Regions from separate parts of the Erwinia sp. 9145 genome, predicted to be linked through region 4. Evidence: predicted binding sites of a transcription regulator. Region 4 holds the regulator's gene; each other region holds the start of a gene.
The links. Region 4 encodes PhoB, which activates phosphate uptake and scavenging genes when phosphate is short. Its sites were predicted from a motif close to CTGTCATAAAACTGNCNNAT; they were not measured.
Positions count from the first base shown of each region.

Region 1: the regulator PhoB is predicted to act here: its motif matches at 2,423-2,442, upstream of pitA (inorganic phosphate transporter PitA).
Region 2: the regulator PhoB is predicted to act here: its motif matches at 2,662-2,681, upstream of pstS (phosphate ABC transporter substrate-binding protein PstS).
Region 3: the regulator PhoB is predicted to act here: its motif matches at 2,743-2,762, upstream of glpT (glycerol-3-phosphate transporter).

Region 1 is NZ_JQNE01000001.1:3,694,948-3,699,161, forward strand. It holds gene cybB (cytochrome b561) at 421-963, opposite strand; gene FA91_RS17465 (NAD(P)/FAD-dependent oxidoreductase) at 1,100-2,284, opposite strand; gene pitA (inorganic phosphate transporter PitA) at 2,528-4,027, shown strand; gene uspB (universal stress protein UspB) at 4,078-4,214, opposite strand, start outside.
Region 2 is NZ_JQNE01000001.1:3,948,537-3,952,750, forward strand. It holds gene pstA (phosphate ABC transporter permease PstA) at 1-481, opposite strand, end outside; gene pstC (phosphate ABC transporter permease PstC) at 478-1,440, opposite strand; gene pstS (phosphate ABC transporter substrate-binding protein PstS) at 1,516-2,556, opposite strand; gene rhaT (L-rhamnose/proton symporter RhaT) at 2,857-3,891, shown strand; gene rhaR (HTH-type transcriptional activator RhaR) at 3,893-4,214, opposite strand, start outside.
Region 3 is NZ_JQNE01000001.1:4,220,736-4,224,949, forward strand. It holds gene yigL (sugar/pyridoxal phosphate phosphatase YigL) at 1-157, shown strand, start outside; gene glpQ (glycerophosphodiester phosphodiesterase) at 189-1,238, opposite strand; gene glpT (glycerol-3-phosphate transporter) at 1,253-2,602, opposite strand; gene FA91_RS19860 (carboxylate/amino acid/amine transporter) at 2,999-3,847, shown strand; gene FA91_RS19865 (hypothetical protein) at 3,906-4,151, opposite strand.
Region 4 is NZ_JQNE01000001.1:787,876-792,089, reverse strand. It holds gene FA91_RS03885 (phosphate ABC transporter substrate-binding protein PstS family protein) at 1-610, opposite strand, end outside; gene phoR (phosphate regulon sensor histidine kinase PhoR) at 628-1,941, opposite strand; gene phoB (phosphate response regulator transcription factor PhoB) at 1,961-2,650, opposite strand; gene sbcD (exonuclease subunit SbcD) at 2,845-4,068, shown strand; gene FA91_RS03865 (AAA family ATPase) at 4,065-4,214, shown strand, end outside.

The DNA.
Region 1 (4,214 bases), 2.9 Mb from region 4:
AATACGTTAAATAACTGTTTCTTTTAAAATAAAAACGCCCTTGTGATGTACAACGGCGATGAAAAACAAAGAAATCCTGTTTTATAAGATTCAACTACGCTAATAACGAATAAAAAGCACCCAAAAATAACAAAAAATTAAATTCAGGCTGGCGTTGAAATAAAACCATCTTCACACTGACGCAACATTATAATGCCTTTTGCTCTGATCCCAGGTTGTATCACATATTACTGGAATCCATAAGCGTGACGGTTGACAGAAAGATTAAATAATTAATGTAATAATTCGCTTTATAATGATGACCCAATCCTGTAATGGGTAAAAATAAGGTGGCCGTGCGCGCCGGATGGCGCACAGCGTTGGCGATCGCCGGCGCAATCCGCTGTCGCAGCGGTTAAAGAAGCTGTGCCTGTGGTGATGCTACCGGCGCTGACGCCGCGAAGGCATCATGCGCAGCAGCGTATTGTCCTTAAACAGATAGTGGTGCGCCAGCGCGGCGGCGGTATGTAAACCAATCAGCCAGTACCCCAGCGGAGCCAGCAGTTTATGCCACTGGTTAAAACGTTTGGAAAGGGTGTGATCCGCAGCGTCGGCATAAGGCATCGCCACGCCGTACAGGCTCCACTCCGCCCCCCAAAAATAGCGCGAGAGAATGGCGCTGGCAGGCAGGGCGATAAAAAGCGCATACAGGCAGGTATGCGTAAGATGCGCCATGCCGGTATGCCAGCGCTTCGGTACCGGCACGATAGCGGGAGTGCGTTTAATCAGCCGCAGAAAAAGCCGCAGCAGCATCAGGCAAAACACGGTCGCGCCGGCGGTAATATGGGTAATGGCGACCGCATAGCCCTGCCATGATGGCCCGTCCGGCACCCACGGCCGGATTTGCACCGTGCCATAGGCGAGGACAAGCAGGAGTAGCGTCAGCCAGTGCAGGAAAATTTGTGAAGCGGCGTAGTTGTTCATGTCTCAATGCGGGCCTTTACAGAAGGTAAAATATAACAATTCTCATTACTCTACTCTGTATCATTTATTAACTTCTGGATAATCCTTTTTCTGCGCTAATGAGCGATATAAAAGCAAGCCGGTAAACAGAGGTCGCTCAAATCGCCTGCGCGCAGGCCCAGGCCGAGCTCCAGGCCCACTGAAAGTTGTAGCCCCCGAGCCAGCCGGTAACGTCGATCACCTCGCCGATGAAGTACAGGCCCGGCACGTCGCGGGCCTCCATCGTTTTTGATGACAGCAGCGTGGTATCCACGCCGCCAAGCGTCACTTCGGCGGTGCGATAGCCTTCCGTGCCGTTCGGCTGCACGCGCCACTGGTGCAACGCGGAGGCCAGCGCTTCCTGTTGACGGCTGTTAAGTTGCCTGAGCGAACATTCCGGCACGATACCCAGCAGTTGCAGACACTCCACCAGACGGCGCGGCAGCACCTTCGCCAGCGTATTTTTCAGGCTCTGATTCGGGTGCGCCTCACGCTCTTCATTCATAAGCTGATGAAGATCGCACGCCGGCGACAGATCGACCGTGATGAATTCGCCCGGCTGCCAGTAGCTGGAAAGCTGAAGCACCGCCGGGCCGGAGAGCCCGCGGTGAGTAAACAGCAGCGCTTCTTTAAATACCGTGCCATTTTCGGCGGTCAGAACGGCGGGTACCGCCACGCCAGAGAGGGTTTGTAACTGCGCCAGCAGCGGCTTGTGCAGCGTGAACGGCACCAGGCCCGCGCGGGTGGGATAAACGTTCAGGCCAAACTGCTCCGCGATTTTATAGCCAAACGGCGATGCGCCCAGCCCCGGCATCGACAATCCGCCGGTAGCGATCACCAGCTTCTCCGCCCGCACGGTTGCGCCGTTCAGCGCCAGCGTATAGCCACCTTCATCACGCTCAACGCTCAGCACCTCGCTGCGCAGGCGCAGAGTCACCTGCCCCGCCTCGCACTCCTTCAGCAGCAGATCGACAATCTGCTGCGCGGTGTCGTCGCAGAACAGCTGGCCGAGCGTTTTTTCGTGCCAGGCGATGCCGTGTCGATTCACCAGATCGATAAAATCCCATTGGGTGTAGCGCGCCAGCGCGGATTTACAAAAGTGAGGATTGTGGGAAAGGTAGGCCGACGGCTCGGTATAGAGGTTGGTGAAATTACAGCGTCCGCCGCCGGACATCAATATTTTGCGCCCGGCCTTTTTACCGTTATCAAGCAGCAGTACGCGCCTGCCGCGCTGCCCGGCCTGCGCAGCGCAGAACAGCCCGGCTGCCCCGGCACCGATGATAATAACGTCAAACTTTTCCACGCGCGTTTGCCCACCTGCTTAAAAGACGGTGATTGTAGAGAGTTGCCTGGATCGATGCCAGCGTCACCGGCCTGTCATCCCAGAAACATTTATTAACCGGATGATTTTTCGACATATTGTGTTGCCTGCGTTTGATAGCTGACATAAATCTGTCAAAAAAGACTATATTTTGCTTTCCCCTGGCGCAGTTTCTCGCGGATAATGCGCCGCGTTCATGTCCTTCAAAAATATGGCGTAACGCTTATGCTACATCTGTTTGCTGGTCTTGATTATCATACCGGCCTGTTACTTGTTCTTGCGCTGCTGTTCGTTCTGTTTTATGAGGCCATCAACGGCTTTCACGATACGGCAAATGCAGTGGCTACGGTTATCTATACCCGCGCGATGCGCTCGCAGTTGGCAGTCGTCATGGCGGGGGTATTCAATTTCTTTGGTGTGCTGTTAGGCGGGCTGAGCGTTGCGTACGCGATTGTCCATCTGCTTCCCACCGATCTCCTGTTAAACGTCGGTTCCGCTCATGGACTGGCCATGGTCTTTTCCATGCTGCTGGCCGCGATTATCTGGAACCTCGGCACCTGGTATTTTGGTCTGCCTGCCTCCAGTTCACACACGCTTATCGGTGCCATCATTGGTATCGGCCTGACCAACGCGCTACTGACCGGCACCTCGGTGGTAGAAGCGCTGAATATCCCAAAAATGATCGGCATCTTTCTGTCGCTGGTGATTTCACCCATTGTCGGCCTGATCATCGCAGGCGGGCTGGTATTCATCCTGCGTCGCTACTGGAGCGGCAGCAAAAAACGCCGCCGTATCCATATGACGCCAGCCGAACGTGAAAAAATCGACGGCAAGAAAAAACCGCCGTTCTGGACGCGGATCGCCCTGATCGTTTCTGCCATCGGCGTCAGCTATTCTCACGGTGCCAACGACGGCCAGAAAGGCATCGGCCTGATTATGCTGGTGCTGATTGGCGTGGCGCCTGCGGGCTTTGTGGTCAATATGAACGCCTCCGGTTATGACATCACCCGCACGCGCGATGCGGTCAATCATCTGGGACAGTTCTATCAGCAGAAGCCGGAAACGCTGACACACATTGTGCAGATGGCGCCGCCTGCGGTGCCCACGCCGGAAGAGAACCGGGACGGCCCGAAGGAGTTTCACTGCAACGCGTCTCGCGCGCTGCCCGCTATTGAGCGTGCGCAGGGTCTGCTGAACAATCTGCAAAGCTATGATGCGCTCAGCCTCGATCAGCGCGCGCAGCTTCGCCGTCTGCTGATGTGTATCTCTGATACGGCGGACAAAGCGGCCAAGCTGCCGGAAACCAATGGCGAAGATCGTCGTTTCCTCAGTCAGCTTAAGGGCGATTTGCTGAATACCGTCGAGTACGCGCCGGTGTGGATCATCATTGCCGTGGCGATGGCACTGGCGCTCGGCACCATGGTCGGCTGGCGTCGTGTTGCCACCACCATCGGCGAGAAGATTGGTAAGAAAGGCATGACCTACGCGCAGGGCATGGCGGCGCAGATGACGGCGGCGGTTTCAATCGGTGTCGCCAGCTATACCGGCATGCCTGTGTCAACCACGCACGTGCTCTCTTCCTCGGTGGCGGGCACCATGCTGGTTGACGGTGGTGGCGTGCAGGGCAAGACCATCAAGAATATTCTGCTGGCCTGGGTGCTCACCCTGCCCGTTTCAATTGTGCTGTCCGGCTGTCTTTACTGGGTGGCGCTGAAGTTCGTCTGAGCGGTATGAGAGCAGAAAAGGGTGGGCATGTTGCCCACCCTTTTTTTCGTTCAGTGCCAGATGATCAGGCCAATCAGGCTGATAACCACTAACCCGCACAGCGCGCTGGTCAGCAAAAACTGGCCGCGCACCCGCTCGCAGCGGCGGATAAACTCATCATCATGATGATCAAGGTAGCGCTGCGTCC
Region 2 (4,214 bases), 3.2 Mb from region 4:
CCAGCGCCACCACGCCCGCCAGACCCGAAAAGTGCTGCATCCGGGCGACAACGAGAGTGTAAACGAACAGGCCAACCACAATGGAGGGCGCGGAGAGCAGGATATCGTTAATAAAACGCACCACCTCCGCCAGCCAGGATTTGCGGCCGTATTCCGCGAGGTAGATCCCCGCCAGAATACCCAGCGGCGTGCCGACCGCCGTCGACCATAAAATCAGCAGGCCGCTGCCCGCGATGGCGTTCGCCAGGCCGCCGCCTGCGGTATTCGGCGGCGGCGTGTTGGCGGTAAACAACGACAGCGTCATGCCGTCAATGCCGCGGGTGACCGTTGCAAATAAAATCCACACCAGCCAGAACAGGCCAAAGGCCATGGTCAGCAGGGAAAGCGTCAGGGCGATGCGGTTTTTCATTCGCCGCCACGCCTGCATTTTGCGGCGTGAGGCGTTCAGTTCGGCGCGGGCCTGCATCTCCATGGTGGTCATGAGCGCGCTCCTTCATTTTTCGCCAGCCGCAGGATCATAAATTTAGAGCAGGCCAGCACGATAAACGTAATGATAAACAGGATCAGTCCCAGCTCCATCAGCGCGGCGGTATGCACGCCGGATTCCGCCTCGGCAAACTCATTCGCCAGTGCGGAGGTGATGCTGTTGCCCGGCATAAACAGCGAGGCGCTGTCCAGCTGCCAGGTGTTGCCGATAATAAAGGTGACCGCCATGGTTTCACCCAGCGCGCGGCCAAGACCAAGCATAATGCCGCCAATTACGCCGTTTTTAGTAAACGGCAGCACGATGCGCCAGATAACTTCCCAGGTGGTACAACCGATGCCGTAGGCAGATTCCTTCATCATCACCGGGGTTTGTTCGAACACGTCGCGCATCACCGAAGCGATATAAGGAATGATCATAATGGCAAGAATGATGCCGGCGGCAAGTATGCCGATACCAAAGGCCGGGCCGGAGAACAGCGCGCCGACGATGGGGATATTCGCCATCAGGTCGCCCAGCGGCGTCTGGAAATACGTGGCAAACAGCGGGGCAAAAATAAACAGTCCCCACATGCCATAAACAATACTGGGGATCGCCGCCAGCAGCTCTATCGCCACGCCAAGCGGACGACGCAGCCAGGCCGGCGCCAGCTCGGTCAGAAACAGCGCGATGCCAAAGCTCACGGGAACGGCAATAATCAGGGCGATAAGGGAAGTCACGACGGTGCCGTAAATCGCCACCAGCGCGCCAAACTGCTCGCCGGGCGCATCCCAGGTTTTGGTCCACAAAAAGGAAAAGCCGAACTTCTGTATGCTGGGCCAGGAGGAGATAATAAGCGAGACAATAATCCCACCGAGCAGCAACAGCACGACCAGCGCCGCCAGCTTAACCAGCGCGCCAAACAGAATGTCACCTTGCTTTCCGGGAGCCTTGAAAGTCGACCTGGTTGCAGCCATAGCGTTCTCAATGTCGGAAGTGTTGAGGCGGACTGAACGCCGCCTCGCGGTATGGGCGAATAGCTCCGCCGCAGCTTAGTACAGCGCTTTGCCGCTGCTGTCTTTCACATTGGTTTTCCAGGCTGCGCGAACCTGCTCAACCACGGTGTCCGGCAGTGAAGCGTAGTCCAGGCTGCTGGTGGTTTTGCCGCCGTTTTTATACGCCCAGTCGAAGAATTCAAGCACCGCTTTGCCTTTTTCAGCGTTCGCCTGATCTTTATGCACCAGGATGAAGGTGGTTGAGGTGATCGGCCATGCGTTATCGCCTTTCTGGAAGGTCAGATCCTGGGCAAAAGATTTGCTCCAGTCAGCGCCTTTCGCCGCATCGCTAAAGCTCTGCTCGCCCGGTTCGACCGCTTTGCCATCGGCATCCAACAGTTTGGTATAGGCCAGACTGTTCTGCTTCGCGTAGGCATATTCCACATAGCCGATGGAGCCTGGCAGACGCTGAACGAACGCGGCGACGCCATCGTTGCCCTTGCCGCCCAGGCCGGTTGGCCAGTTTACGGTGTTGCCTTTACCCACTTTGCTGCTCCAGTCGCTGTTCACTTTTGCCAGGTAGCTGGTGAACACGAAGGAGGTGCCGGAACCGTCCGCGCGACGCACCACGTTGATGTTGCTGTCAGGCAGTTTCACGCCGGGATTCAGCTTTGTGATGGCCGGATCGTTCCATTTTTTGACCGTGCCGAGATAGATATCACCAACGGTTTTGCCATCCAGCGTCAGCTGGCCGGATTTCACGCCAGGGATATTCACCGCCAGCACCACGCCGCCGATAACGGTCGGGAACTGGAACAGACCGTTTTTCTCTAAATCTTCATCTTTCATTGGCGCATCGGAGGCACCAAAATCCACGGTTTTGGCGATAATCTGCTTCACGCCGCCGGATGAGCCGATCCCCTGATAGTTAACCTGAGCACCCGTCGCTGCGTTGTAATCTGCCGCCCACTTATTATAAACCGGCGCCGGGAAAGTCCCGCCCGCACCGGTGAGATTAGTGGCGGCAAAGGCAGATACCACGCTTAAGGAAAGAGCCGCTGTCACGCACTGCACCAGGGTTTTTTGCATCAGAGTCATATTCCCTCCGGGGGATTAAAAGTCGGGTCGTATGCCGTTTTAATAAGAATATTGATTGCTGCTGGAGGCAAAATAGGACAGTTTCGTGACAGTAAAATGTACGCAATATGACAGTTTTATTACAGCCCGCCGGGCGATCGGCAAATTGTGATCGCTGTCAGCAGCATCCGCTGAATTCTGCCAGCTTTACCCGTTAAGCGGCACTCCCCTGAAGGTTAGCCTGTTCTCTGCTCTTTAGACTCACCAGCATCAGGATCTGTTTATCCGATCCGGCCACCTCAAAAAGAGTGAGGAAAAAGAATGAGCAACGCAATCACCATGGGAATTATGTGGCACCTGATCGGTGCCGCCAGCGCGGCCTGCTTTTACGCCCCGTTTAAAAAAGTTCGTCACTGGTCCTGGGAAACCATGTGGTCGGTCGGCGGTATCGTTTCATGGCTTATCCTGCCGTGGGTTGTCAGCGCGCTGCTGCTGCCGGATTTTTGGGCCTACTACGGATCTTTCAGCGCCGCCACGCTGCTACCGGTGTTTCTGTTTGGCGCCATGTGGGGGATTGGCAATATCAATTACGGCCTGACCATGCGCTACCTCGGCATGTCGATGGGCATCGGCATTGCCATCGGCATTACGCTGATTGTCGGTACGCTGATGACGCCGCTGATGAACGGGAAATTCGACGTATTGCTGGGTACGCAGGGTGGCCGGATGACGCTGCTTGGCGTGCTGGTGGCGGTGGTTGGCGTGGCGATCGTCACCCGCGCCGGGCAGCTTAAAGAGCGCCAGATGGGCATTAAAGCGGAAGAGTTCAACCTGAAAAAAGGCCTGCTGCTGGCGATAATGTGCGGCATTTTCTCGGCAGGCATGTCTTTCGCCATGGACGCGGCGAAACCGATGCACGAAGCGGCAGCCAGCCTCGGCGTCGATCCGCTCTACGTTGCTCTGCCGAGCTATGTGGTGATTATGGGCGGCGGCGCATTAATTAACCTGGGCTTCTGCATTATTCGCCTGGCAACGGTGAAGACGCTGTCGGTCAAAGCCGATTTCTCGCTGGCTACGCCGCTGATTATCGCCAACGTGCTGCTTTCCGCGCTGGGCGGTCTGATGTGGTATCTGCAATTTTTCTTCTATGCGTGGGGCCACGCGCGGATCCCGGCGCAGTACGACTATATGAGCTGGATGCTGCATATGAGTTTTTACGTGCTGTGCGGCGGGCTGGTTGGGCTGGTAATGAAAGAGTGGAAAGCGGCCGGCCGCCGTCCGGTGAGGGTGCTGGGAATTGGCTGTATGGTTATCATTCTGGCGGCGAATATTGTCGGTCTGGGAATGGCTAATTGAATCAGGACGTTAACGCAAACTGTTGACGCCACAGCCGTGGCGTCACGCCCGTCTCTCGGGTGAACGCGACAGAAAAATAGTTACTGTCTTCAAAGCCACATTGTGCAGCGATGTCGCTGATTAACAGGTTACTGTGGCGGAGTAAGTACTGCGCCTGGCAAATGCGCATCTGGCGCAGATACTGACTGATGGTCATGCCGGTTTGCTGTCGGAAAAGCTGACGCAAACTCCGTTCCGCCACCTTATGATGATGGCAAAAAAGCGCAAGATCGAACGGCACATCGAGACTGTTTCCCAGCGCGGCCATCAGCAAATCCAGCTTC
Region 3 (4,214 bases), 3.4 Mb from region 4:
CATGAATGATAAAGAGATGCTGACCATGGCGGGCAAAGGCTGCATCATGAGTAATTCTCATCAGCGCCTGAAGGATCTCCTGCCGGATCTGGAGGTCATCGGGCCTAATGCCGACAACGCGGTGCCGGTTTACCTGCGCAAGCTTTATAACGTGTAAAATTCCGCCCTCAGTCGAGGGCGGAATGCGTTTAGTGATGAAGAAAGCGCACGGCCTTGTCCGGGAAATCGGTGAACAGGCCGTCTACCTGCGCCTGGTTATAGAGCACGTCATAGACGCGATCGACGTTGTCAGCCCAGGGCGGTAGCTGGTCGGCGCGAACGGTATAGGGATGCACCACCATCTTGTTCTGATGCGCTTCCTGAACCATATCCGTCAGACGGATTCTCGCTTTTGTCGAGCCAGGCGCAATCAGCATGTGATAGTCCGGGCCGATGCCGTCGGCGTACTGCGCGATGGTTTTCATCGCGCCGGGTTTGAACATCCAGTCGTAGCTGTAGTTGACCCATTTGCCGTTTTTCTGCTCCTGCGTCTCTTTTGAGTCGGTATCGGTGATGAGCTGTACCAGCCTCAGATCCATTCCTCTTTTCGGCTCCAGTTCCGTTTTGATCCGCTTCAGCTCGTTGTAGTCGAAACACTGCAACCAGACATTATCGCTTTTGCCGCTGTAGCCATAGCGCTTCAGTACATCCAGTACCTTCGCAGAGATATCCTTGCCTTCCTGACGGTGAAACCACGGCGCTTTGATCTCGGTATAAATGCCGATATTTTTGCCCGTAGAGTGGTTCAGCCCCTGAATAAACTCGATTTCCTCTTCAAAGGTATGAACGCGAAAGTCGGACTTACCCATAGGGAAACGACCAGGGAAAGTTTGCACTTTTTTGCCGTCTTTTACGGTGAAGCCTTCGGTAAACTTAAGGCCTTTGATTTCCGCCAGCGTGAAGTCAATGGCATAAAAGCGACCATCTTTGCGGGCGCGGTCGGGATAGCGTTCCGCCACGTCAGTGACGCGATCGAGGTAGTGATCGTGAAGCACAACCAGCCGGTCGTCTCTGGTCATCACCAGATCCTGTTCGAGGAAATCCGCTCCCTGCGCGAAGGCCATCGCCTTGGCGGGAAGTGAATGCTCAGGTAAATACCCGCTTGCGCCGCGATGAGCGATAACAATTTTTTCCTGCGCGGCCAGCGCGCCCGCTGAAGTACCGATCAACAATGCGGTCACTAACATGGCTAACTTCATAGACTTCCCCTTATTTATTTCATCTGACTGATGTGCTGCTTGTGCTTGTTTTCACTGAGCATTGTCATGATCAGCAGGATAACCGCCATGACGCCGCCGCCAATCATCAGTATGAATCCGCCATCCCAGCCATACGCATCGACGGTGTAACCTACCACGGCGCTGGCCGCGACCGAACCGCCCAGATAGCCAAACAGGCCGGTAAAACCAGCCGCGGTGCCCGCTGCTTTTTTGGGCGCCAGTTCCAGTGCATGCAGGCCAATCAGCATTACCGGGCCGTAAATCAGAAAGCCGATAACAATCATACAAGCCATATCAATATTCGGATTTCCGGCGGGGTTCATCCAGTAAACCACCGTTGCGATGGTCACCAGCACCATAAAGAACACGCCGGTTGCGCCACGGTTGCCCTTAAAGACTTTATCCGACATCCAGCCGCACAGCAGCGTGCCCGGAATGCCGGCATACTCATACAGGAAGTAAGCCCAGGACGATTTATCCAGCGCGAAGTGCTTCGCCTCTTTTAAATAGGTGGGCGACCAGTCAAGAATGCCGTAGCGCAGCAGATAAACGAACACGTTAGCCAGCGCGATGTACCACAGCAGCTTGTTAGGCAGAACGTACTGCATGAAGATCTGCTTCGCTGTCAGCTCTTCTTCGTGTTTTTCATCGTAGTCCGGCGGGTAGTCATTTTTATACTCTTCAATGGGCGGCAAACCGCAGGATTGCGGCGTATCGCGCATCAGGGCGAAGGCAATCAGCGCAACCAGAATCGCGCCGAAAGCCGGCATATAGAGCGCGGCTTTCCAGTCGTTAAACCACGCCATGCCGAGCAGAAACAGTAGCGGAGGTAAACCCCCGCCGACGTTATGCGCACAGTTCCAGACGGAAACGATGCCGCCGCGCTCTTTCTGCGACCACCAGTGGACCATGGTGCGTCCGCAGGGCGGCCAGCCCATCCCCTGAAACCAGCCGCAGAGAAACAGCAGCACGAACATCACCATAATGCTCGACGTGGCCCAGGGCACAAAGCCCATAAACAGCATGACAGCACCGGCCAGGATCAGACCGGCGGGCAGAAACACGCGTGGGTTTGAACGGTCAGAAACCGAGCCCATAATGAATTTAGAAAAACCGTAGGCGATGGAAATGCCGGAAAGCGCAAAACCGAGATCGCCGCGCGAGAAGCCCTGTTCGACCAGATAGGGCATAGCCAGCGCAAAGTTTTTACGCACCAGATAGTAGGCAGCGTAACCGAAAAATATCCCCAGGAAGATTTGCCAACGCAGTTTGCGGTAGAGCGGATCTACTCGGCCGTCGTCGACGCGCGGCTGATGTGCCGCTGGCTTGAAAATACTGAGCATGTGGCCTCCAATGGCACGATAGTGTTTTATTTTTATGCGCCCTGCGGCGCGCCAGAAAACAGGTGAAGATGAAATGAAATGTTCCATTTCGCGCGCAGAATAAGTGAGAAGAAACAAAGAATCCGTGAAGAAGAGCGCAATTGTTACAGATTTATGACAGAGCGATCGTTTGTGTGTCGTATTTCACGAAAATATTTCACTTCTCAGCCATGAGAATGTGAGATTTATCACTATTAAACGCAATCGTAAAAGCTCCTTTTTTCGCTTCTGCGCGTTTATGTTCTCAAAAGAAAATCAGGAGAGGTTATAGTTTGCGCACTTGTCAACGAAATAGTTCTCTGCCATTTGCCGGTTTTTGCTACTCTGTCGCCACTTTTCACTGGCAGGTTCTTCATTGTGACATTACTGATTGTCACCACAGTTTTGTGGGCATTTTCTTTCAGCCTCATTGGCGTCTATCTCGCCGGGCAGGTGGACAGCGTTTTTTCCGTACTGGTGCGACTGCTGCTGGCGGCGGCGGTATTTCTGCCTTTTCTGCGCGCCAGAGGCTATCGTCCATCGACGCTGATGCTCTATATGGCCGTGGGCGCGCTCCAGCTTGGCATCATGTATTTAATCAGTTTCGAGGCTTATCTGTATCTCAGCGTCTCGGAACTGCTGCTGTTTACCGTACTGACGCCGCTCTATATCACGTTGATTTACGATCTGCTGCGCGGGCGTGGCGTGCGTTTGGGCTACGCTGCCAGCGCGCTGCTGGCGGTAGTAGGTGCCGCGATCATTCGCTACGACAGAGTGAGCGATAACTTCTGGTTTGGCCTGCTGCTGGTCCAGTTAGCAAATATCTGTTTTGCCGTGGGTATGGTTGGTTACAAGCGGTTGCAGGAGACGAGGCCCATGCCGCAGCACACCGCTTTTTCCTGGTTCTATCTGGGTGCTGCGCTGGTGGCGGTGGTGGCGTGGTTTCTGTGGGGCAATCCGAACAAACTGCCTACCACCTCGCTTCAGTGGGGCATTCTGCTCTGGCTGGGCGTGGTGGCTTCCGGGCTGGGCTATTTTATGTGGAATTACGGCGCCACGCAGGTTGATGCCGGGACATTGGGGATCATGAATAATATGCATGTGCCTGCTGGTCTTCTGGTTAATTTAGCCATCTGGCAGCAGCAGCCGCACTGGACAAGTTTTCTGATTGGCGGCGCGGTAATATGCGCTTCGTTGTGGGTGCATCGACGGTGGGTAATAAAATAAAAGCAGACGTTTAATAAAATCGGGAAATAAACAGTTATTTCCCGAAAAATAACGAATATTATTTAATCCATTCGTTAATTTTATCTACAATGCCACCGAAAATATTTTCGACAAATGAGCCAACACGATTACCCAGGTCTTTACCAACGCCAGTGAAATCTTCTTTGGTATACCCCAGTTCTGCCGCAGGCTTGAAGCTTTCAAAAATATTTCCGAAAAATGATCCAATAGCATCACTCAGGGAATCCTGAATTTTACCTGCGCCATTTACCGCTTCAATTTCAGTACTTTTTAATTCTCTCATATTAAAATCCTTTTATTACTCATTAATTTCATTAAGAGGCTAAATACCTCGTTCGAGAGGTTA
Region 4 (4,214 bases):
TTCCGGCAACGGCCTGCACCACCGCCGCCGAGCCGGGGTATTCCCCCACGTCTTTGCGGAAATCGCCATTGCACAGCGCCTGCTGCCGGAAGAAGCCCCAGGTGCCGGAGGCGGAGTTACGGCCAAACCGCTGAAGGACACGATCCTTCCAGCCAGGCGGCATCAGTTGAAGATCGCCCCAGCGGTTGATGGCGGCGGTGCCGCTACAGCGCCGGGTAATTGAGAAAATCGCGTCGAGCTGGCGTATATTCAGGCCCGGTAAAGGATTGTCCTGATTCACCACCACTACCAGCGCATCCAGCGCGACGGGGATCGCCAGCGGCGGATAGCCGTAGCGGGCCTCAAAAAGTTCACGCTCTACAGCCTGCATCGGGCGGCTCATCGCTCCCAGCTGTGCGGCGCCCGCAGCCAGCGCGGTTGGTGCGGTCGAAGAACCCGCAGCCTGAATTTGCACGTTCACGCCGGGATATTGCCGGTTAAAATTTTCGCCCCACAGCGCCATCAGGTTGCCCAGCGTATCCGAGCCGACGCCGCTCAGGTTACCGACCAGCGTGCCAGCCTGTGCAAGGGTGCTGAACAGCAGCGCGACGGCTAGAAACAGCGTTTTCATCATCTTTTCCGATTGCCTCAGCGAGAGGCATTTTGTGGCGATTCACCACTGACAATCAACCCCGGCGGCAGCAGGAAGCTGAAACAGGTTTCAATGTCCGGCTGGCTGGTAATATCCAGCCGTGCATTATGGTGTCCCAGCGCGTGTTTAACAATCGCCAACCCCAGCCCGCTGCCGCCGGTCTGGCGCGAGCGCGCTTTATCCACGCGGTAGAAACGCTCGGTCAGGCGGGGGATATGCTCTGCCGGGATCCCGGGCCCGTTGTCTTTTACTTTAAACTGCGCGCCAAGCGGCGTTTTCAGCCAGCTGATATCGATGCGCGTGCCGTCCGGCGTATGGTTTACCGCGTTATACACCAGGTTCGATATGGCGCTGCGCAGCTGCTCATCGTTGCCGTAGACTTTAAGATGCGGATCGGTATTAAAACGAATCTCGTGGCGTCCGTGGCTGAGCGTTTCCGCTTCGCGTTGCAGCAGGCGCAGCATCAGCGGCACATCGACTTTTTCACGCAGATCCAGTGCGGGCGCGGCCTCAATGCGCGACAGCGTCAGCAGTTGGCTGACCAGCGCATCCATACGCCGCGTTTGCTCCTGCATGGTGTGCAGGGCCTTCTCGCGCAGCGGCCCTTCAAGAACCGAGTCGCTCATAACCTCAAGGTAGCCCTGCAACACCGTCAGCGGCGTGCGCAGTTCGTGGCTGACGTTGGCGAAAAAGTTTCGCCGCGCGCCCTCTAACTGATGTCTCTGGGTAACATCACGCGCTACCAGCAGCCACTGCCCTTCCGTATAAGGCATCAGGCGAAACTCAAGATGGCGCTGGTTGTTCAGCACCAGCGTCAGGGGACGCGAGAAATCGCGCTGGCGCAGATAGCGGGTAAACTCAGGATAACGCAGCAGGTTGAGGATGTTCTGACCATTATCCTCCGGCCAGCGCAGGCCAAGCATCTGCTGAGCCAGACCATTACACCAGAAAATCATCCCCTCTTCGGTGGTCAGTACCACCGCATCGGGCAGCGATTCCGCGCCGCTGCGAAAGCGTTTAATCAGATTGCCCAGTTCGCGGCGCCGACGCCGGTTGCGCGCCTGCATCTGGTAAAGCCCATAAAAAAGCGGCTCCCAGCTACCGCGACCGGCGGGCGGCGTCATGCTGCGATCGACCCACAGCCAGTAAGAAAGGCGCAGCAAATTGATGAAGTGCCAGCCCAGCAGGGCCAGCAAGGAGAGCAACAGCAGCCAGGGTAGTCCGCCCGCCAGCAGCCCGATAATCAGCGCGGGCAGGCAAACCAGTACCAGCTCCAGCAGCAATCTCTTCCAGGAGAGGCGTTCCAACACGGTTCAGGCTCCCGAGCGATCAGTAGCGTGCAGAGAAGCGGTAGCCTGTTCCGCGCACCGTCTGCACCATGCGGTCGTGACCGGTGTGCTCAAGCGCTTTACGTAAGCGGCGAATATGCACGTCAACGGTACGATCTTCGACATACACGTTAGTGCCCCAGACATGATTAAGCAACTGTTCACGGCTGTATACCCGCTCCGGATGGGTCATAAAGAAGTGCAGCAGCTTGTACTCAGTCGGCCCCATATCCAGCGGCTGGGTGTTCGACATCACGCGATGCGACGAGGGATCGAGACTCAGCCCCTGGATTTCAATCACCTCTTCCAACGCCATCGGCGAAATACGCCGCATCACCGCTTTGATGCGCGCCACCAGCTCCTTGGGTGAAAAGGGTTTCGTAATGTAGTCGTCCGCGCCCACTTCCAGACCACGCACGCGGTCTTCCTCTTCGCCGCGCGCGGTCAGCATCATGACAGGAATATCGCGCGTCATCGCCTCACGCTTTAAGTGCTTAATAAACTGAAGGCCGGTTCCGCCGGGCAACATCCAGTCCAGAAGGATCAAATCGGGCCAGGGTTCAATCAGCAAGTTGATGGCGCTGTCATAATCTTCCGCTTCAATCGGCTGATAGTCATTTTGCTCAAGTACGAAACACAGCATCTCACGGATAGGGGCTTCATCTTCCACCACCAAAATACGCTTAGCCATTATTGCTCCTGCAACGGATGCTTCTGGGATTTGCGGCGCCATTATGCGTCAGTTTTATGACAGTTTTATGAAAAAAGCACGGGTACACTGCGGCTTTTATGACTGTTTTGCGAAGCGCTTTCCAACATGCGGGGTAGGTTTTTTAGCGTCGCTGTTTATAATCGTCGCATCCGCTTCGCTGCCACAGAGGCTTCATGCGACTTATTCATACCGCCGACTGGCACCTGGGCCAGCATTTCTATACCAAAAGCCGCGCGGCTGAACACCAGGCGTTTCTTAACTGGTTACTGACGCAGGCAGTTGATCATCAGGTCGACGTCATTATTGTGGCCGGCGATATTTTTGATACCGGTTCGCCGCCCAGCTACGCGCGCGAACTCTATAATCGCTTCGTCGTTGATCTCCAGCAAACCGGCTGCCAGTTAGTGGTGCTGGGCGGCAATCATGACTCGGTCGCCACGCTGAATGAGTCACGCGCGCTGTTGGCCTGCCTGAATACCCGCGTGATCGCCGCCGCCATGAACGATCCGGCCGAACAGGTGCTGTTGCTCAACACGCGTGATGGCCAGCCGGGCGCGCTGCTCTGCGCCGTTCCTTTTCTTCGGCCGCGCGATATCCTGCTGAGCCGCGCAGGCCAGTCCGGCCGGGAAAAACAGCAAACCCTGCTGGAGGCGATTGCTGACCACTATCAGCGTTGCTGGCAGGCGGCACTGCTTCAGCGCGAGTCGCTTGGCCTGCCGTTGCCGATTATCGCCACCGGCCATCTGACCACCGTTGGCGTGACGAAAAGTGATGCGGTGCGCGATATCTATATCGGCACGCTGGATGCGTTTCCTGCGAACGCGTTTCCCCCCGCCGACTATATCGCGCTGGGCCATATCCATCGCGCGCAGCGCGTTGCCAACAGCGAACATATTCGCTACAGCGGCTCGCCGATCCCGCTCAGTTTTGATGAACTGGGCAAAGAAAAGAGCGTTTTTCTGGTGGATTTTCAGGAGGGGAAACTCAGTCAGGTGCAACCGCTTGCTATCCCGCTGTTTCAGCCCATGCAGATGATTAAAGGCTCGCTGGCGGAGATAGAACGCCAGCTCGCCGCCATCGCGCCGCGCACAGACGGCAAACCAACGTGGCTCGATATCGAAATCGTCAGCCAGGCATGGCTGAATGATATTCAGCGCCGTATTGAGGCACTCACCGACACGCTGCCGGTGGAGGTAGTGCTGCTGCGCCGCAGCCGTGAGCAGCGCGAACAGACCATTGCCCGGCAAAGCAATGAGACGCTGAGCGAACTCAGCGTACAGGAGGTGTTTGCGCGTCGGCTGGCGATGGAAGAAAACGAAACGCCGGAGCGGCTGGCGCGCGCCACGCTGCTGTTTAATCAGACGCTGGCGGCACTCGATGACGAGGTCGCGCAATGAAAATCCTGACGCTGCGTTTTAAAAACCTCAACTCGCTGAAGGGCGAGTGGAAGATTGATTTCACGAAAGAACCGTTCGCCAGCAATGGCCTTTTTGCTATCACCGGGCCGACCGGCGCCGGAAAAACCACCCTGCTGGATGCCATC